One region of the Evansella cellulosilytica DSM 2522 genome, then DNA from elsewhere that is predicted to be linked to it. Evidence: a T-box and tRNA genes for the amino acid it is inferred to sense, from the RefSeq annotation. Region 1 holds a T-box; the other holds one or more tRNA genes.
What was found. A T-box is a leader RNA that pairs with one kind of tRNA and senses whether it is charged. The one in region 1 lies ahead of argS (arginine--tRNA ligase), so its partner is inferred to be a tRNA-Arg.
Positions count from the first base shown of each region.

Region 2: it has a tRNA-Arg gene. The T-box ahead of argS (arginine--tRNA ligase) is inferred to sense a tRNA for this amino acid. The anticodon was not compared.

Region 1 covers NC_014829.1:327,353-335,531, forward strand. Annotated here, with positions in the region: gene BCELL_RS01635 (BCCT family transporter) at 1-1,288, opposite strand, end outside; gene BCELL_RS01640 (NADPH-dependent FMN reductase) at 1,723-2,277, opposite strand; gene csaA (chaperone CsaA) at 2,559-2,891, shown strand; gene BCELL_RS01650 (DUF2628 domain-containing protein) at 2,945-3,832, opposite strand; gene BCELL_RS01655 (hypothetical protein) at 3,979-4,587, shown strand; T-box leader at 4,627-4,839, shown strand; gene argS (arginine--tRNA ligase) at 4,907-6,592, shown strand; gene BCELL_RS01665 (rhodanese-like domain-containing protein) at 6,685-7,074, shown strand; gene BCELL_RS01670 (rhodanese-like domain-containing protein) at 7,084-7,476, shown strand; gene BCELL_RS01675 (metal-sensitive transcriptional regulator) at 7,466-7,726, shown strand; gene BCELL_RS01680 (rhodanese-like domain-containing protein) at 7,774-8,139, shown strand.
Region 2 covers NC_014829.1:3,339,325-3,347,503, reverse strand. Annotated here, with positions in the region: gene rph (ribonuclease PH) at 282-1,049, shown strand; gene BCELL_RS15525 (XTP/dITP diphosphatase) at 1,050-1,649, shown strand; gene BCELL_RS15520 (metallophosphoesterase family protein) at 1,700-2,209, shown strand; tRNA gene BCELL_RS15515 (tRNA-Gly) at 2,655-2,728, shown strand; tRNA gene BCELL_RS15510 (tRNA-Arg) at 2,730-2,806, shown strand; gene BCELL_RS21740 (hypothetical protein) at 2,935-3,192, shown strand; gene BCELL_RS15500 (RNA polymerase sigma factor) at 3,800-4,351, shown strand; gene spoIIP (stage II sporulation protein P) at 4,341-5,216, shown strand; gene BCELL_RS22670 (hypothetical protein) at 5,665-5,802, shown strand; gene BCELL_RS15490 (hypothetical protein) at 6,011-6,400, opposite strand; gene BCELL_RS15485 (tetratricopeptide repeat protein) at 6,698-7,756, shown strand; gene tig (trigger factor) at 7,865-8,179, shown strand, end outside.

The DNA.
Region 1 (8,179 bases):
ATGCAGAGTCTGCTGATGTGATAAAGAAAATGATGATTAAAATAACCGCTAATCCACTCATTATCATCCCAAGTGGCAGTTCATTGAGTGTAACAAACAGGGCAACCTCAACATTTTCCAACACAAGGTTTGCGATATGATCATTTCCACCCATAATCATGTCTAAGGCGGTCCCACCAAAGGCCGTAAACCAAATGACCGCTAATAATGAAGGAACGATAAGCACCCCAGCAACAAATTCGCGAATCGTTCTTCCACGTGAGATACGGGCGATAAAAATACCCATAAATGGTGCCCACGAAATGTGCCAAGCCCAGAAAAAGATCGTATACATCCCGAGCCATTCTCCGTCACCAAATGGATTTAAGTCAAGACTCATTTGTGTGACATTGGCGATATATCCGCCTATTGTCGATACGACACTTTCCGCAATAAACAGCGTTGGTCCAAAAATAATCACAAAAACAAGTAATAGCCCTGCGACAGTTAAGTTGATCGTACTTAAAATTCGTATGCCTTTATTAACACCTGTTGCAGCTGAAAAAATAAATAGTACTGTCACAATAGCTATAACGGTAAGTTGAGTTGCAGGATTATTCGGAATCGTACCTGTTAAGTGAGATAATCCCCCGGTAATTTGCAACGCACTTAATCCGAATGTTGTAGCAACCCCTGTAGAGGTAGCTAAAACAGCTAATACGTCAATCCCTTTTCCTAATGGACCATAAATACGATCTCCTAATATTGGTTGAAAGGCAGAGCTAATTAAGGCCGGTTGATCTTTTCTGAACTGAACGTAGGCAAGTGTTAATGCAACTAATGAGAAAATCGCCCACGGATGCAGCGCCCAGTGAAATACAGCATATCGAAGCCCAGCAGCGGCTTTATACTGATCTGCAGCATCAACATAATCTGGATGTGGATCTAAGAAATATAAAGCAGGCTCAGCAACGCCCCAAAATACAAACCCCACACCAATACCTGCAGAAAAAAGCATACCTAGCCAAGTATAAAATTTATATTCTGGCCTTTCGTCAGGCTTCCCTAAGCGGAGTTTACCAAACGGACTAATAGCTAAAAATAAAACAAATACAATAAAAAAGGCAGTACATAACATATAAAACCAGCCGAAGTTATTCAAAGTTAAAGCTAAAGCGTCGTTAGATACCCTCTCTAAATGCCCAGGTGCGATAAACCCCCATAAAACGAAAAGGGCGACAATTGGAGCGGATATAAAAAATACAATATTCGTTTTCTTCGTTTCATACTCAAATTTGTTATTGTCCAATGTTTTTTGTCACCTACCTTTGAAGTAGATGTCCTCCTTTCATGTTAGCTAATTTGCCATATATTCTATTCCCATAAGTAGTAAAATTAAAACGAGGATACTTACTTCGTTTATAGTTGGAGGAAATGGCAAAAAATATGTATGCGAAAAAGTAAGGTTGACTTAGGGCACTGAAAAAGTGAAAGAACATGAGGCCACTGAAAAAGTACAAAACAACTTTTTCAGTGCCTTTTATTTGTATTGCAATGGCTACGTTCGTTGCGCGCCTGATAGGATAAACCCACTCCTATCAGGCTTTTAAACGATTGCAACGACTTCGCACATTGCTTATGGGCACTGAAAAAGTGAAAAAACGCCACTTTTTCAGTGCCCTGAAAGAACATCACTTTTTCAGTGCCCTTAAAGTCAACCTCACAGAGTTGATACGAGTCTATTTAACGCTTCCATTCTTCATAAAGCTGTTTTTTTACTACTTCTTTTTGAATGGCGTTCACAAAGGCTTCAAGACGAGCGTTTATATTTTCATCAAATTCCAAACTTGTTGGCGCTTCTTTGTTACTGATAGCAAATTGCTGTGGTATGACAATACCATGCAAATTTCTGAAAACAAGCCTCAAGTGATTAAGTGTATTTGTACCTGCCTTTAACCCTCCGGTAGTCGTTAGTAGTGCGATAGGTGTTTGTTCAAACTCTTTAAAGCCGAGGTAATCCAAAAAATTTTTAATGGCACCTGTATAGGAGCCGTGATACTCTGGAGCACCGACAATGACGCCATCAGCCTCTCTTAGCTGTTCACGTACTGGCTCTAGTTGTGTTGGAAAAGGAGCATCAGGATCGTAGATTTCTAGATGTAACTCTCTTACGTCAATCATTGTAGTATTTTGTCCATTTTTATTTAAGCGGTCTTCTACATTTTCTAATAGCTTTTTTGTGAACGAGTCACTGCTCATACTACCATTAATCATTACGATCGTGCTATCATTCGTCATGATTGTTACCTCCTCTATATTTTTATATGGAAAAACGAGACTAATGTGATGTAAACGGAGAGTGGCAATTACATCTTTAATGCTACTATAAGTAGGTTTTCTTACAGTGTGCGCGGTGAGTGTAGCTATTGACATAACTTTCACAGCTGCTTTTGTAAAATCGATAGTTACAGTATAACAAAACAGTCGAAAATATTTGATTCATTGTCTCTTGAAATTCGGAAAGGATATTTCATAACAATGGAGAATGTGATAGTAATACATATGTAAGGGGTGGCGACATGGCAACTTTTGATGATTTTTTAAAGCTTGATATGAGAGTAGGGACTGTATTAGAGTCGGAGGAGTTTTTAGAGGCGCGAGTTCCAGCGATAAAACTAAAAATCGACTTTGGAGAGGAAATAGGTATTAAACAGTCAAGTGCACAAATTACGAAAAGATATGAGCCTGAAGCACTTATCGGGAGACAAATCGTTGCAGTTGTCAACTTCCCTCCGTTAAGAATAGCAGGCTTTAAATCAGAAGTACTCGTCATGGGGGGAGTTCCAGAAAAAGGGGATGTTATTTTACTAAACGTCGATGAAAGCGTGCCAAACGGTACAAAAATATCGTAGCTATAAAGATACGGGCGCAAGTGGTAAAGATGATCCATTTGCGTCCGTTCTATTTAAGGTAGTTCTACTAAAAAGCTTTGTGTTCCTACTATTTCCTCTTCCATAAAAACCGTCACGCGATATTGGCCAGTTTGTAATAACGGGTCCTCTGCATCTAAAAGGTGAAGATTGACACGGTCGGAACGGAAAAACGTATAGGTGCGGTCTCTTATTGTTTGCCAATTACCTTCAAGATTAAATTCTAGCACCACTCTCACATCGCGATCGCCAACAGGCTCTGGAGAATAGTATAATAACTCTACAGTAGATGTGTACTTTTCAAAGATGGGGAGCTCGTGATCTAACGCTTCCTTAACAGAAAGAGGCGGCCCATGATCTTCGTAATAAACATACGTTCCATATGGTAGTGTAGAAGTATCCATCCATGCCTCTACCCTTATTGCTGGAAGGAGTAAAAGTATCACGAAAGTAATCGGAACTATAACAGCACTAATATAAGAGCGTCCTGTCCTTTGAAAAAGAGGGACTTTTGCTTTTTCCTCACTAGTGTCAAATAAAAGTGAACTTATTTTTCTTGCATAAAGTGCGTTGCCTTTTAAGCCGAAATAAAGGTGGACGGCAAATGTTGTGATACAAGTCCAAAGGATCGCTAGTGCAGGATCAATATTTCCATAAAAAACGAATAGCGGAAAAATAGTATGAATAGACCAGATAAAAAAGATGAGTAAATAATAGACTAAAACTGAGCCGTACATATGCCGATAAGATAGCCAAATAGGTGTAAAGAAAAATGCAGCCCAATTCCAGCCAGAAAATGTTGTTGGTACGTGATGCTTTTTCCATTTATTACAGTAAAACGCTGCGTTGGATTGGATTATGTCAAATAGCTTCTGTTTATTGTCGTCATCATGAATATATGAAATAAGTTGTTTATCTTTCATCGTGAGGCTCCTTCACGTCATAAGTGCAATCTCTCATAGTTTATCACTTTTTTGTTGTAAGATAAAAACAAACCTCTTTTCGTTACGGCATCAAATTACAAAAAATTAAATAAACGTTTATTTGAAAATATTGGAGTGGAGAATGAATGAAGAAAATGCGAATCTATATAATTATTTCTATCTTTTTTATCCTGCTAGGCTGTGAATCGGAGGTAGAAATAGAAGGTGAAGGTTTTCCTTATAATCAAATACATGAAAACTTTCAATATACAACCTTTCATTATCCTGAGGAATGGGACGTCGTTTCAATTCAATATGAAGTGAGACACCGATTTCAGGACTGGCAAGATCCGGAGAACCATCAATATGATGAGGTACCATATCGCTATACGCTGTTATTCGGAAAAAGGGCGACAGATAATGAGATTACAGAAGAGGAACTGGATGATTATAACGATGAACAAGCACTAGCCGGAGGGACGCATCGTCAACTTTATTACCATACATACTATGACTATTATGGGAAGCTAGATATGAGTAAAAATGGCTTTATCCGTCTCTTATCGGCTTTTGATGATGTAGAAGAGTGGGAGATCAATGATGAAACATTTCTCGTCTTAAGAGAAAGTAATGAATGGGTCGTAAATTGGCATCGTAACGGAACTTACTATGATTTGATGATATTAAATGAAGCGGGTATATCAGACGAGGAGCAAATGACAGAGCTTTTAACGATGTTCTTTTTACAATATTAGGCTTGATATTTAAAGGTAAATCATTTATGATAACGGAAATATTATTCGGCGATGAAGAGAGTACATATGTTTTATCCTCCAAGCGAGCTAGGGATGGTGTGAGCCTAGCAGAGAGAAACATATGGAAGCGCACTTCGGAGAAATTACTTTGAAAATGATAGTAGGAGTAATCGGGTGACGGCGTTATACGTTATAAAGCTGGTTTATGAATAAACCAATGAGAGTGGTACCGCGGGTAAACTCGTCTCTTGCATGTTGAGAGACGGGTTTTTTGTATTTTATTTGTAGTTACATTGGAAAATAAAAGGAGAGGTTACCGATGAATATGAAAGAAATGTTTGCAGATGCATTAATGCCACATCTAAAAGAAACGCCACTGACAAGTGAACAAGTATTACAGCTTATTGAAAAGCCGAAATATGAAAACTTAGGCGACTTAGCGTTCCCTTGCTTCCAATTATCAAAATTATTAAGAAAATCGCCAGCAATTATCGCAAATGAGATCGCGGAGAAGTTACAAAGTAGTAGCATTAGCTCGGTAGAAGTGAAGGGAGCGTACGTAAACGTTTTTTTCGATAAGGTGCTAGTAGGTAAGGCTATCATTGACAAAGTGATTGCACGAGGTACTAGTTATGGTTCTAACGATGTTAATAGTAGAGGTAAGGTTGTCATTGACTTTTCATCACCAAATATTGCAAAGCCGTTTTCTATGGGGCACTTGCGTTCAACTGTAATCGGGAACGCTCTTGCTGCCATTGCTGAGAAGAACGGTTATGAATCCGTTAAAATAAACCACCTTGGCGACTGGGGAACGCAATTTGGTAAGCTTATCACAGCTTATAAGCTGTGGGGTAATGAGGAGGAAGTAAGAGAAAATACGATTCCTACGCTATTAAAGCTTTACGTTCAATTTCATGAGGAAGCAGAAAAGGATCCAACGCTCGTAGAAGAAGGTCGTCGATCGTTTCAAAAATTAGAAAATGGTGATCAAGAGGCAGTTGCCCTTTGGAAATGGTTTCGTAACGAGTCTTTAAAAGAGTTTAACAAAGTGTATACACTGTTAGGGGTTACCTTTGATGCAGTGCAAGGAGAGAGCTACTACAATGAACATATGGAAGAAGTCGTTAAAGAATTAGAAGAGAAAGAAATTTTAGAAGAATCGGATGGGGCGTTAGTTGTCACGTTAAACGACGACATGCCGCCTTGTTTAATTCAAAAAAACGATGGAACTACACTTTATGCAACGAGAGATTTAGCTGCTGCAAAGTTTCGAAAAGAGACGTACGACTTCGTTAAATGCCTTTATATCGTAGGTGGAGAACAACAATTACACTTCCAACAGCTGTTTCAAGTGCTACAAATAATGGACGAGGAATGGGCTGCTGACATGGTACACATTCCTTTTGGATTAATACTGAAAGACGGAAAAAAGATGTCTACGAGAAAAGGGAAGGTTGTTTTATTAGAAGAGGTACTACAGGAAGCCATCAATAAAACGAAGCAAAATATCATTGATAAAAACCCGTTACTAGACAATATAGACGATGTAGCAAAGCAAGTAGGTGTCGGCGCAGTCATTTTCCACGACTTAAAAAATGAACGTATCGGTAATGTAGAATTTAACTTAGATCAAATGCTCACATTTGAAGGGGAAACGGGACCGTATGTACAATATACAATTGCTAGAGGAAATACGCTGCTAGCAAAGGCAAAGACGAAGCAACATAGCTTTAAAGGATTAGACGGTGATTTATCATGGGAAGTGATTAAGCTGCTAGAGCAATTCCCAGCTGTGATTGAAAGAGCATTTACTGCATATGAGCCCTCAATAGTTGCGAAATATGTAATCAAACTGGCACAAGCGTTTAATTCATTTTATGGAAATGTAAAAATACTGCAAGAAGATAAACACCAAGAAAGTCGATTAGCACTTACACAATCGGTCACGATCGTATTGACAGAAGGATTAAGGCTACTAGGGATGCAAGCACCTGAAAAGATGTAATATAATATCTCACATCCTTTTCTTTCACTACGAAATTGTTGCATCTCATACCTAACGGGGTATATAATGATGTGGTAAGAGGAGGGTCAGCTATGATGAAAAATAAAATGATATATATTTTGCCGGTACTCCTATTAATAGGCTACTTTGGCTATCAATATTTTCTATCATATGGAATAGAAGAAATAAGCACAAAAGAGTTAGAAGCATTATTGCTAGAAGAAAACGATGATTATTTTTTCGTTGATGTTCGCGAAGTGCATGAATATGAAGAGGCGCATATAGAAGGGATGGCGAACGTGCCATTAAGTCGTTTAGAATCTACGTACTCTTCGGTTCCAAAAGATAAGACAGTTGTCATTATTTGCAGAAGCGGAAAACGAAGTTTAGAGGCAGCTAATATATTGAAAGGAAAAGGCTATGACGATCTCGTTCATGTAAAGGGCGGCATGCTTACATGGGATGGGGAAGTTACTAGCTGATAGATTGTGATGATGTGGATACTTTTATTGGCTGCGCTTGTAGCCATTCCAATGTTATATATGAGGTATTACCCAGTCGCTAGTGCTTGTATGACACTTCATGAGGTCAATGAGTGTAAAGATGGCGTAATTGTAGATGTTAGAGACTACAATATGGCATATAAAGAGCAGTTCGATAATAAAAAGAATATACCTCTTCCATACTTACATCGTTTTTATGGAGAAATAGAGGCGAAAAAGGTGATTGTACTCTCTTCAGATATTGTTAGTAGAAATTTAAGCATTCGTTTTTTAAGAAAAAAAGGGTTTATCGTCATTGGCTATTCTATTATTGACCCTAAAAATATAGGATCTAGCGAACATGTAGTGAATAAAAAAAGGAGGCATTGCCATGAAATATAATGCTCAAATGAAAAATAGAGTAAAAAGAATAGAAGGACAAGTAAAAGCAATTTTAAGGATGATGGAGGAAGAAAAGGATTGTAAAGATATTGTCGTACAAATGTCTGCAGCAAGAAATGCCCTCGATAGAACTCTCGGTTTAGTTGTAAGTACTAACTTGGAGCAATGTGTGCGAGAGCAAATTGAAAAAGGAGAAGACACTGAACCTCTTATTCAAGAAGCTGTTAATTTGTTAGTGAAAAGTAGGTAATTTAACTACGGGTAGATATTGATGAAACTCACATGAGGGGGATTGTAATGAATATTTTTTATATCGCTATAGCTGTACTACTTATTTGGTTCATTTTTTTAAGGTTTATACCAGCTAAAGGCGTTAAACAATTAAATACTTATCAGCTAAATGACATTTTAGAAGAGAAAAAGTATCAGTTTATAGATGTGCGTACTCCTGGCGAATTTAAACAAAATCATATAAGTAACTTTAAAAATATTCCACTTGGAGAATTAATGCACCGGTACGGAGAGCTCAATAAAGAACAAGAGGTTGTTTTGATTTGTCAAAGCGGGATGAGAAGCAATAAAGCAAGTAAACTATTAAAGAGGCTAGGATTCTCTAAAATTACAAACATAAAAGGTGGAATGGCGGCTTGGAGCCATCAATAAAGCTAATAAGAAAAAAAGCGTCTTAAATGCCGATAGGCTT
Region 2 (8,179 bases), 1.7 Mb from region 1:
CCACCGTTTTAAACAAAAATAGTGATAAATTTTTCCCTATGTGATTTATTTTTAGCTTTATTTGAAAAAGAGAGAATAAACGATTACTATAAAAGAGGTAGCAAAAAAGCTACCTTTATTTTTTGGGAAAGACAATAATAACAGCTTTTGTGAATCTGTTATAACGTTTTTCATAAGAAAACGGGATTGGAGCGTTAGTTCTATGCTTTTTTAGGTTAAAATAGCATAGGTATGACAATATGAATTTCGTGAACTACGATTTATAAAAAAGGAGTGATACGATGCGCCACGACGGTCGTAAAACAGATGATATTAGAAAAGTTGACATTATTCCTCATTACATAAAACACCCTGAAGGTTCGGTTTTAATCTCTTTCGGAGAAACGAAAGTTATTTGTGCCGCAAGCATTGAAGATAGAGTTCCTCCTTTTATGAGAGGGCAAGGAAAAGGCTGGATTACAGCAGAATACTCTATGCTTCCACGTGCGACAGAGCAAAGAAATATTCGAGAGTCAGCAAAAGGGAAATTAAGTGGGAGAACGATGGAAATTCAGCGTCTTATCGGTAGAGCACTACGGTCAGTAGTAGATCTCGATGCAATCGGTGAGAGAACAATTTGGATTGACTGTGATGTCATACAAGCGGATGGCGGTACGCGTACGGCGTCTGTAACGGGGGCATTTGTTGCCATGGCTTTAGCTCTACATAAATTAAAGGAAGCTAAGCAAATTAAAAAGTTTCCTATAAAACATTTTTTAGCAGCAATATCAGTTGGTGTAAATGAAGGGAATATAGCGATACTTGATTTAGATTACATAGAGGATTCAAAGGCGAATGTTGATATGAATATTATTATGACAGGAAATAGTGAATTTGTAGAAATTCAAGGTACAGGGGAAGAGGCAACATTTTCACGTAAGCAATTAAATGAAATGCTTGATTTAGCTGAGTTAGGCATTAACGAGTTGTTCCTCCACCAAAAAGAAGCACTCGGTCCTATTTCTGACTATATACAAACGCCTCATCTATTAGTAGAAGGGGAGAAATAAATGAGTACGAGCTTGTTTGTTGCTACAAAAAATGAAGGGAAAGTGAAGGAGTTTACTGCATTTTTTCAAGAAAGGGGAATCGAGGTTAAATCATTATTAGATCTTGAAGAAGATATTGACGTTCTTGAAGATGGGGATACATTCGAGGACAACGCAATAAAAAAAGCAGAAACAATCGGTAAAAAAATAGGACAAATCGTGATATCAGATGACTCTGGGTTAGAGGTAGATGCATTAGACGGTAGACCGGGAGTATATTCAGCAAGATATGCTGGTCAAGAAAAAAATGATGCTGCAAACAATGCAAAGCTTTTAAAAGAGCTAGAAGGAATATCAGATAACAATAGAACAGCTCAATTTGTTTGTGTTATTGCCGTTTATATACCCGGCCAAGAGACAAGAACGATTAGAGGTACATGTAAAGGAATTATTGCAACGGCCCCCCGTGGGAATTCTGGTTTCGGTTATGATCCGGTTTTCTATTTACCACATCTGAAAAAAACGATGGCCGAACTTAGTAGAGAAGAAAAAAACAAACTAAGTCATCGTGCGAATGCAATGCTTCTACTGCAGCAACAGTGGGATAAGTGGTCGTTATAAGGTTGCAATTATCTATATTAATATAATTAATTTGTTTGAAGGTGAATAACATGCGTGCACTAATTATGAGTGATAGCCATGGCTGGGAGCAAGAAATGCAAGCAGTGATTGATCGTCATGAAAAAAAAGTAGATGCAATCATTCATTGTGGAGATTCGGAGCTTTCAAAAAGCTCTCCATTATTAAAGAACGTTCATATAGTGAAAGGGAACTGTGACTTCGGAGGAGACTTCCCTGAAGAACTAACGATCGATGTTCAAGGGACGAAAGTATTCGTTGCACATGGACACTTGCTCAATGTAAAAATGAATGAGATGAATCTCATTTATAAAAGCCAAGAAACAGGTGCAAATATTGTATGCTTTGGGCATACGCATATACCAGTTGCATTTGAGCAAAATGGTGTTATAATTATAAATCCTGGTAGCATAAGGCTACCGAGACAGTACCCCTTAGGTACATACGTGATAGTTGAAACGAGTGATGAAGGCACTTCTGTGAACTACTATTCTGTAGATGGGATGCCTCAGGAAAAATTAAATAAAACTTTTTTGAAATAAGGTTGACATTTGAATGAGGATTGTATATATTAATATATGTCGCTGATTTAATACGATCCTCATTCACAGAAAAAAGAGATAACTTTGAAGCAAAAGCAAGTAGAGGAAGAAACATGTAAGGCGGATTAAAAAAACAGAATAAAAAATATGCGGATGTAGTTTAGTGGTAAAACCTCAGCCACGAGCGTTTACATCGTCGAATGATCTACGAGTTGTCTCGACGGATACGCATCGAAGCAAAAGCAAGTAGAGGAAGAGACATGTAAGGCGGATTAAAAAAAACAGAATAAAAAATATGCGGGTGTAGTTTAGTGGTAAAACCTCAGCCACGAGCGTTTACATCGTCGAATGATCTACGAGTTGTCTCGACGGATACGCATCGAAGCAAAAGCAAGTAGAGGAAGAGACTGTAAGGCGGATTAAAAAAAACAGAATAAAAAAATATGCGGGTGTAGTTTAGTGGTAAAACCTCAGCCTTCCAAGCTGATGTCGTGAGTTCGATTCTCATCACCCGCTCCATGTCCCAGTAGCTCAGCTGGATAGAGCAACGGCCTTCTAAGCCGTCGGTCGGGAGTTCGAATCTCTCCTGGGACGCCATTTACATAATGAATAAATAGCATCATATAAGCCTTCTATATCATTTAGTGAAACGGTCAGTATAACGGTCATGTAAGAAATTACACCGTATATCGACTTATACACTTTCGGTATAGGAGGTTTTTTGTATGACGAAAAGAAAAGGTATTTTAGATGTTGATGTGGACATAAGAAAGATAATTGGAGAAATACCCGCTCCACGCTATAACGTTGCCACTGAAGGCGGAATCTTACAAAAAGTATTAAATGATTCAATTACTATTCCAAAGGCTTTAGAAGTTATTACTAGGCAAATGAAAGTGAGTGGGAATAGAAGTCGAACTATAAATGATTATACATCATGTAAAACATTTTATAATACTAATACAAATTGCTTATGTATCTGATATTAATTCAGAAAAAATATAGCGTGAATGGAAGTAACCAAACTAAACTTACACGATTAAAATGTTTAAAAGCCTTCTTATCACTTTGCTTTGATAATTGGTGGATTGAAGTTAAGTTTTGGAAAACAATATAGGGCAAGAGGGAGAAGTGGTGGAAGACCTAAAAGGAAATTGAGAAGGCTTTGAAGCTATATGACACTGAACACTTCACAGTAAAGGAAATAGAGGAATGACACAAGTTTTTAAAGCTACATTATATAGAGAGATATGGAAAGTGGAAAAGTAAATAAGAGATTATGTAGGCACTCACTTATCACGGTGAGTGTCTTTAGCTTTATTTAGTTAGTAGGGGGTAATTTACAGTTAAATTGTAAATGAATTATTAGCATATTGTGAGAGTACATCCTCAGCTACAGCTTGTCCTTATATAGCGTCCGAACCTAATATACAATTACAATAAGAGTATTGATAATTTTGTATTAATATAAAAAATGGGTATTGATTGAGAGTGTAGTGTTAATTAATATCAGTTAAATGTAAAAAAACATTGTAACCTTTTCCTAGCTGGTACGACTAATTAGAAATTGAATTTAAGGGAGGGGAAAATTTGAACGAACAAATAAATACAGAGGAAGAAATTCGTCTAATCTATCGGCAATATTTTAAAGAGGTTTACCATTTTATTGTTTCATTTACAAATAATCATGATGAAGCCGAAGATTTAACTCAAGAAGTTTTTATTAGGTTATTTAAATCTATTTCTAAGTTTAAAGGAGAATCAGAATTAAAAACATTTATATTTTCTATTGCGAGAAATGTTGCGGTTGACCATTATCGTAAAATAAAAAGGAGAATGATTTTAGGGGATTTATTCTTAAATTTTGTTCCATCAAATAACAAATCTACAGAAGAGATTGTGGAACATAAGGAATCTATATCAAAGGTCTATAACTATTTACAGGAATTAAAACCTAGTTATAGAATGATCGTTATTCTTAGAGGGATAAATGAGTTTTCCATAAAAGAAACCGCTACAATCTTAAATTGTTCAGAAACAAATATTAAAGTTTCTTATCATAGGGCACTGAAGCTACTTAGACAAAAGATGGTTACAGAAGGAGATTCTAAAGGAGAAGGGTGGCTTAATAATGGGAAGTAAAGATGATAAAGATATAATAGATAGTTTAAGAAGAAATAAAGATTCTATTTTAATTCGAAAAGGTTTTGAAAAAGAGTTAGAAGAAAACCTAGTTCACCGCTTTACACGAAAAAACAAAAACAAATTACTTGTACCTGGTATAGTGACGATAGTTGCTAGTATTGTTTTCTTTTTATTAGTTATAAGTAGTGACAATGTATTTGAAGAACAACAGACGTTAACAAATACTGAAGAGCCATTAGTGTATATTTACCATACCCACACACACGAATCGTTTTTTCCAGAATTAGATTGGAAGGATGATAACGCCCTTGCCACAGCTTATGATAAAACAGTTAATGTTACTTTATTAGGAAAACATTTAGGGGAAACATTAGAAAGTAAAGGTATTCCAGTATTATGGGATGATACAGATTACACGAAAATGCTTGAAGAACAAAATCTTGAATATACTGAATCCTATAATGTAGCTAGGGAAAATATAAACACTGTTTTAAATAATCATCACAGTATAAAAATGTTATTAGATATTCATCGTGATAGTCTCCCACGTAATATAACAACTACCACAATTAATGATGAGGAAGTTGCAAAAATAGGTTTTATAGTTAGTGAAAATCATTTCAACTATGAAAAAAATGCAGAGTTTGCTAAACAACTCCATGAACTTCTTGAGGAACGTTATCCTGAACTATCAAGAGGAGTCCTTTTACTAGCTTCTACTGATCGCAATTATAATCAAGATTTACATGATAAATCTATCCTTATTGATATTGGTGGCGTATATAACACGTTAGAGGAAGTTAAGCAGTCTGCTGAATACTTAGCGGAGATAATTAGTGAAATTCTAAATGATAATAATTAAGGATAATACTGCAGATTAATTGTTGTTTTGAAAACTTATAGTAGTACTTAAAATGTTAATAAAAGAAAAGTTTTATTTCTTAGTAAATTAGTTAATACCACTTCTTCACAAAGAAGTGGTATTATTGCTTTCTTTTTTTTGTTGAAATCTTAATACCGTTCACATTTCTCAGAACAGATAGTAGAGAACGAAAGTAGATCAAGTGCCGATAGCACGCTTCTCAGAGCAGATAGGAAAGACATGAAGAAGAGTAAGTACCGATAGAATAATTCAAAGCATATAGATATATAAGAAAAATCTTCCGGTGTCAGAATTTTTAAGAACAAATAGAGCAAGAGTAGTGTGTTTAGTACTAATCATTTCATATGAAAGATGTACATATTTTTTAATTCCTATGGAATAGTAAAAACGTAATCAAATTTGATCTACATAAAATGGAGGGTTTAGAATGGCAGACATGCATGAAAAAAATACGAAAAATAAAGCTATCGAAAGAGGACGCCAATCAAACAAGCGTACAGAGCGAGAAAATGCACCTGGTTATGGTGACAAAAAGTTAGACGGTCCTAATAGACCTTCTGAATGATGTCTGGAAAATTCAAGAGGATGACTCAAAAGTCGAATTTTGCCTTATGAGTCATCCTCTATGCAATGTGCGGTGCCGCCGCAATCTCTTAAAGCCCATTATAAGTGGATTTCTTATAGTAGGCACGCGGCGAATCGAGCATTGTTAGAAAATATAATAGCTTTTGGGACAGCCAGCTCTTTATAACTACCCGCTATGCAAAGGAAATTTACGGGGTTTGTTTATAATGGTCACTTTTAAAGAAACTTTTTCTCCTTTCTACTATTTGTAATAATCTTTTTAATTCCTCATCTTTTTCATAATCTTCAAATGCAACAACAAACACCTTCCAACCTAATAAGGATAAATACCACTTTTTTATTTTTGAAAAAGTACTTCTTTTTAATAAGGCTATCTTGAATGGTCTTAAACATAAAGGGATTGTTAATAAACCATACTTCAATGAACAACTGACATAGTATCCCTTTCCTGTAATATAATCATAAATAGCACGTGTGCTCTTTGATAATGGTGGTACTTCCTTTTTTACAGGTGTTAATGTTATTTTTTTTCTAGCAATTGCGTAAATGAATGATGCTAATAAGAAAAAAGTTGTCATATGTACATCACCCCTTCAGATGTGTACTAACATCATTAACAAATACTTATCATTAAAAACTTAGTAATTTTAATTTTTATCTTCTTTCAAAAGGACATACTCTTCGGGAGATCATATTACCTGTCTATTTCAGAGATAACTATTTGTTTTTCATTATTTGAATTGGTAAACTGAATAAAAGTAATAAATAATTAAATTATGCCTCGAATGTTTCGTTTTGTTAAATTGAATTCAAAAAACTAAGTTTTATCTGTTCATCTAATTAGACCTTGAAATGAGGACAAAGGTGGTAATACTATGGGGAAACAAGTCGATAGTCATGAGAATAATGTTATCCTTTTTCCTGGTCTTGTGACTAGGCTTGTTGAAAAAGGGATGGCATCATTGAAAGAAAAAAAATATTATGATGCTTTAAAGTATTTTGAACAATCAACAGAACTTGAGTCTGAACATCCACAGGCGAGATATGGCTTAGTCATTACAAACATTGAGTTAGAAAGACTAGATGAAGCGAAAGATCATTGTGAATCAATGCTCCATGAAGGAATTGGACAATATTATGAAGTACTGCAAGTGTATGTGTCATTGTTAGTCCAACTCGGAGATTATCAAAAGGTGGAAAGCTTATTGGAAGGAGTTATGTCGGAAGAAAAACTACCTCCCAAAATGGCAGAATCGTTTTATCAGCTATTAGAATTCTCAAGGCAAATGATCTCACCACCAGTTGAAAGTTTAAATGAAGAAATCCATGACGAAAATATTGAAGACATAACAAAAAAAGATGTTTCTGATTGGTTATACTTATTAGAACAAGGCGAACCTGAGCAGCAGTGGGGGGCTTTGCAAAAGCTAAGTCAAATGGATTCGGAAGTTGTCCAGCATGCTTATAGAACTTTCTTAAAAGGGGAGCAAAACAATCCGGTACTTAAAAGCTACTTATTACAAATGCTAAAGGAATTAAACATACAAGATTCGATTGAAGTACATAAATTTGGTGAAACTTTTATTGTAAACATAGAAGAATTAGAAGATGTTTTTCAAGAAGAATTCGGAACACTCGTTTTAAAAGAGCTTGAGAAAAACTTGGGTCAAGAAAGTCCTTCCTTATTTGAGATGGTACAACAAATGTGGTGGCACTACTTATTTGCACTTTATCCGAAGTCACCGTCACCACCTATAGGGAATTTATGGGCAGCAGCACTCCATGTTCTTGGGCTAGAATTAATGGGTGGACAGCAGGAGGTGAAAGATGTAGTTAGTAGCTATCGAGTTAGAGAACAGGACGTTTATCAAGCTGTAGAACATATGAAAAAAATAGAGCTCAATATATTCGATTTAAATAGTAAACATACATAACAATGAAAATGATTGAAATCGTTCTGTTTAGTAGTATATAATAAAAGGGTTGTTTAATTTGTCAGATTATCAGTAATATTTCTTTAAAATGTTGGAGGGAAAGTATACATGACTGCAAAATGGGAAAAATTAGAAGGTAACTCCGGCGTACTTACTGTGGAAGTTGACAGTAGTCGCGTTGATACAGCTTTAGATGAAGCATTTAAAAAAGTTGTAAAAAAGGTAAACGTACCAGGATTCCGTAAAGGGAAAATTCCACGTAAAATGTTTGAGCAACGTTTTGGAGTGGAATCGCTATACCAAGATGCATTAGATATTTTATTACCACAAGCTTATTCAGAAGCAATCGAAGAGTCTGGGATTGAACCAGTAGATCGTCCAGATATTGATATCGAAACAATGGAACAAGGTCAAAATCTTGTT